One region of the Novosphingobium sp. AAP1 genome, then DNA from elsewhere that is predicted to be linked to it. Evidence: predicted binding sites of a transcription regulator. Region 1 holds the regulator's gene; the other holds the start of a gene.

Region 1 (2,202 bases):
ATCTGGCGGCGCCGACGTTCTTAGAAGTCGGAGCGCAGAGTGCTTCGAGCTCTAAGGATGCAGGCATAGTCACCATGGGATGACCCGCGTTCGCTTTAGGCGTTCAGGTCCCAGCCCCCTGTCAGTATCCACAACATTAGCGCCATAGGCGGTAGAATGGGACATCGCCCCACAAGCGGCCGGATTTGGCTGTAGCTGTCGTTCAGCAGACCGTGCCGGGACGATGCCTTTGTCCCACTTGAAGAAATTGCAGATTATCGATCCTGAACAGTGGGGCATGCGCAAAGCGAGGTAGGCTTTCCAGATCAACCGCTGCCCACCAACCAATCATGCCCAACATTAGACCGTTGAAGGGCTTGTGCGCAAATGCGCATTCACTCAGCGCAGTTCCTCAAGCAACCCATCAATGATACCGCCGCAACAGCCCCGCCAGCTTGCCTTGCACTTCCACTTCGTCGGGCGCGTAGAACTGCGGGTCATAGGCGGCGTTGGCCGGGTCGAGGCGGATGCGGCCTTTTTCGTGGTGGAGGTATTTGAGAGTCGCTTCCTCGCCACGGACCAGGGCGACGACGATTTCGCCGTCGCGGGCGGTGTTGGTGCGGCGCACGAGGGCGTAGTCGCCGTCGAGGATGCCGGCGTCGACCATCGAATCGCCCGACACTTCCAGCGCGTAGTGCTCGCCAGAGCCGAGCAGGGCGGCGGGCACGGGCAGCATGGCGGAGCCCTCCATCGCCTCGATCGGGGCGCCCGCGGCGATGCGGCCGTGGAGCGGGATTTCGATCACGTCGTTCGCGGCCACTGGCGCTGGGCGCGGGGTGGTGGACGCGGGGGCAGTGGGGCGCGGTGCGGGAGTGCGCGCGGCGGCCTTGGTCGCCAGGCTTTCCGGTTCGCGGATCACTTCGAGGGCGCGGGCGCGGTTGGGCAGGCGGCGGATGAAGCCGCGTTCTTCCAGCGCGGAGATCAGGCGGTGCACGCCAGACTTGGACTTGAGATCGAGCGCTTCCTTCATTTCTTCAAACGAAGGCGAAATGCCGGAATCATCAAGGCGCGTCTGGATGAACGAGAGCAGTTCGTGCTGCTTGCGCGTGAGCATCCGCAAGTCTCCTATGGCGAACGAATGCGGAACGAATAAGCAACCAAACCGAACCCGTCAAGCAAATCCGCCAAATTCGAGCAGATAGATCGGCACCTTGCTCCCTTCCGGTTGCATCGCCGCGCCGGCCTCGCGCTGCACCAGGCAATTGGCGCGGGCAATGGGGGCGATCGCGCCGGAATCCTGCAACGGATCGAGTGTGACGGAAACGCCATCCCAATGGCCGCGCAGGAATTCGGTGCGCCCGCCACCGGCCGGCATGGGCTGGGCCAGTGGCATGTGCAGCGGGCTGGGCAGTGGCTGGGCGGCACCCAGCGCGGCGCGCAGCAGGGGCAGCATGAACAGGTGCGCGGTGACATAGGCCGAGGCCGGGTTGCCCGGCAGGCCCAGGATCACCTGCGGCGCGGCGCGGTCTTTGGCGCTGCGTTGCCCCACCAGCAGCGGCTTGCCCGGCTTGATCGCCACGCGCCAGAAATCGATGCGCGCGCCCACTGCCTCCAGCGCGGGGCGAACCAGATCGTGATCACCGACCGAGGCGCCGCCACTGGTGACGATGATGTCAGCTTCGCGCACGCTATCGAGCGCGGCGGCCAGGGCATCGAGCCGATCGGGCACCGGGCCGATGCGCTGCACGTCCACCGGCAGGGCGGCGGCCATCGCGGCGAGCATCGGGCCGTTGCTGGCCGGAATCTGGTGCGCGGCCAAGGCGTGGCCGGTTGCGGCCAGTTCATCGCCGCTGTCGATCACCGCCAGGCGCAGGCGGCGGCAGACTGGCACGTGGCCATGCCCGGCAGCAATCGCCAGCGCGATCTGCGCTGCGCCCAGCCGCGTGCCGGTGGGCAACAGCGGGTCTTGCGCGGCAAAATCCATGCCTGCCGGGCGAATATGGCGCGAGGGTGGTTGCGGCGGGGTGCCGGTGAGGGCGAGCGCGGCGCCATCGCGCGCGCAGTCTTCCTGCAGCAGCACGCAATCGGCACCTGCGGGCATGGCCGCGCCGGTGCTGATCCGCACGGCCTGGCCGGGCGCTACCGTGCCGGCATAGGGATGGCCGGCGGCGCTTTCGCCCACCACGGTCCATGGGCCGGGCAGATCGGCGCTGCGCAGGGCAT
Region 2 (2,202 bases), on a different contig from region 1:
CTCGAACGCCAGATCGTCTGATGGCTGCCCCACCAGGCGCAGATAGGCCAGCGCATCGCGGATTTCGGCGCGCTCGTAAAAGCGGAAGCCGCCAACGATGCGATAGGCGAGGCCGATCTGGATGAAGCGGTCTTCGAACTCGCGCGTCTGGAACTGCGCGCGCACCAGGATCGCCACGCGATCGAGCGGGCAGCCCTCGCGCTCGAGCCGCTCGATCTCCTCGCCCACGCGGCGCGCTTCCTCGGGCGCGTCCCACACGCCGATCACGCGCAGCTTGTCGCCGCCGTCGCGCTCGGTCCACAGCTGCTTGCCCAGCCGTTGCGCGTTTTCGGCGATCAGGCCCGATGCCGCGCCCAGGATATGCGGGGTGGAGCGATAGTTCTGCTCCAGCCGGATCACCTTGGCGCCGGGAAAATCCTTTTCAAAGCGCAGGATGTTCGCCACTTCCGCGCCGCGCCAGGAATAGATCGACTGGTCATCGTCGCCCACCACGCAGATATTCTTGCGCACTTGCGCCAAGAGCCGAAGCCACAGGTACTGCACCGCGTTGGTGTCCTGGTATTCGTCCACCATGATATAGCGGAAGCGGTCCTGCCAGCTTTCCAGCACATCGCGGTGCTGGCGGAAGATCACCAGGATATGCAGCAGCAGATCGCCGAAATCGCAGGCGTTGATGGTGCGCAGCCGGTCTTGATAGAGCCTGTAGAAATGCGCGCCACGGCCATTGGCATAGGCTTCGTTTTCCCCGGCATCGAGATCATCCGGTCCCAGCCCACGGTTCTTCCAGCGATCGATCAGCCCGGCGAGCTGCTTGGCCGGCCAGCGCTTGTCATCCACGCCTTCGGCCTGGATCAGCTGCTTGAGCAGGCGCAACTGGTCATCGGTGTCGATGATCGTGAAAGAGCTGGTCAGCCCGACGAGTTCGGCATGGCGGCGCAGCATCTTGGCCGCGATCGAATGGAACGTGCCGAGCCACGGCATCCCTTCCACTGCCGGCCCGATCAGGTGCCCCACGCGCTCGCGCATCTCGCGCGCGGCTTTGTTGGTAAAAGTCACGCACAGGATCTGCGACGGATAAGCCAGGCGCTGGCGCAGCAGATTGGCCAGGCGCGCGGTGAGCGCGGCGGTCTTGCCGGTGCCGGCACCCGCCAGCATCAGCACCGGGCCATCGGTGGTCAACACCGCCTCGCGCTGCGGCGGGTTCAGGCCTGACAGCCAATCGGGCTCGTTGCCTGCAAGGGGGCCGGAGGGAGAGTGGGGAGAAGGGGGGGCAAAGCTCGTCACGGTGGAACAAGTAGGGAACCGGGTGCGCAGGCGCAAGGCGGATTTGCCCATTCGCTACCGCCCAACGCCTCGGCCAAAGCAGCCCATTCATCTGTCATACATCAACAAAAATCACCGCTTGCCGCACACACGGGGCAAGTCGAGCGTCTGATCGACACAATATCACGTCTGGCCGAATGCGCGGAAACGAAATGACAGGATCGGGCGTAACTTGGGCAATTCGGATCTTTGGAACAGGAGAAGATCTCCATGCGAAAGATGATTTTCATCAGCGCTCTGGCGCTCTCGACCGCTTCGCTGCCCGTTGCTCTCCATGCTCAGGCAGCAGCCAGCCCGCCGGCTGCCGCAACCCCGGCTGGTCCGTTCTCGATGACGACGGAACAGAAGGGCCAGTACGACGGCTGGCCGGCCGATCTCAAGGCCAAGTATGATGCATGGCCGTCTGCCCAGCAGGAATACTTCTGGTCGCTGAATGCGGACCAGCAGAAGGGCTGGTGGGCGATGAATGACACCCAGCGCGGCCAAGTCTATGCCATGACGCCTGACCAGCGCGCCCAGATCTGGCCGTCGATTGTGGCCCAGGTTCAGGGCCGGGCGTCGGCTTCGGCATCCGCTTCGGCAGCGGGCAGCACCCCGCCGGCTCCCACCGCTGACTCGAACAGCAGTGGCATGTCGGGCGGCATGGCGGCCAACACCGCCGCAGCGCCTGCCCCGGCCCCGAGCGGCGATACCGGCATGGACAGCGCAGCGACGGCCAGCAGCAGCAGCCAGTATGCGTCCAACGCTGACGCCACGCCCAAGAAGTATCCCGTGTGCTCGCGCACGGTGACGGATAGCTGCCGCAACCGTGGCGGTGTCTGAACCAAACAAGCCCTGAAGGGTCGCAAATCTGTTGCCTTGGCAACGGGGAGGGGGCGC

Evidence for each region. Region 1 encodes LexA, which represses DNA repair genes until DNA is damaged. Its sites were predicted from a motif close to GTTCCNCNCTTGTTCT; they were not measured.
Region 2: a site for LexA is predicted at 1,288-1,303, ahead of IP65_RS12330 (ATP-dependent helicase). Genes of this name have one in related genera too.

What each region holds. Positions count from the first base shown of each region.
Region 1 covers NZ_LJHO01000002.1:134,690-136,891, forward strand. Annotated here, with positions in the region: gene IP65_RS04580 (ATP-dependent endonuclease) at 1-24, shown strand, start outside; gene lexA (transcriptional repressor LexA) at 404-1,093, opposite strand; gene IP65_RS04590 (molybdopterin molybdotransferase MoeA) at 1,151-2,202, opposite strand, start outside.
Region 2 covers NZ_LJHO01000005.1:106,915-109,116, forward strand. Annotated here, with positions in the region: gene IP65_RS12330 (ATP-dependent helicase) at 1-1,284, opposite strand, end outside; gene IP65_RS12335 (hypothetical protein) at 1,534-2,145, shown strand.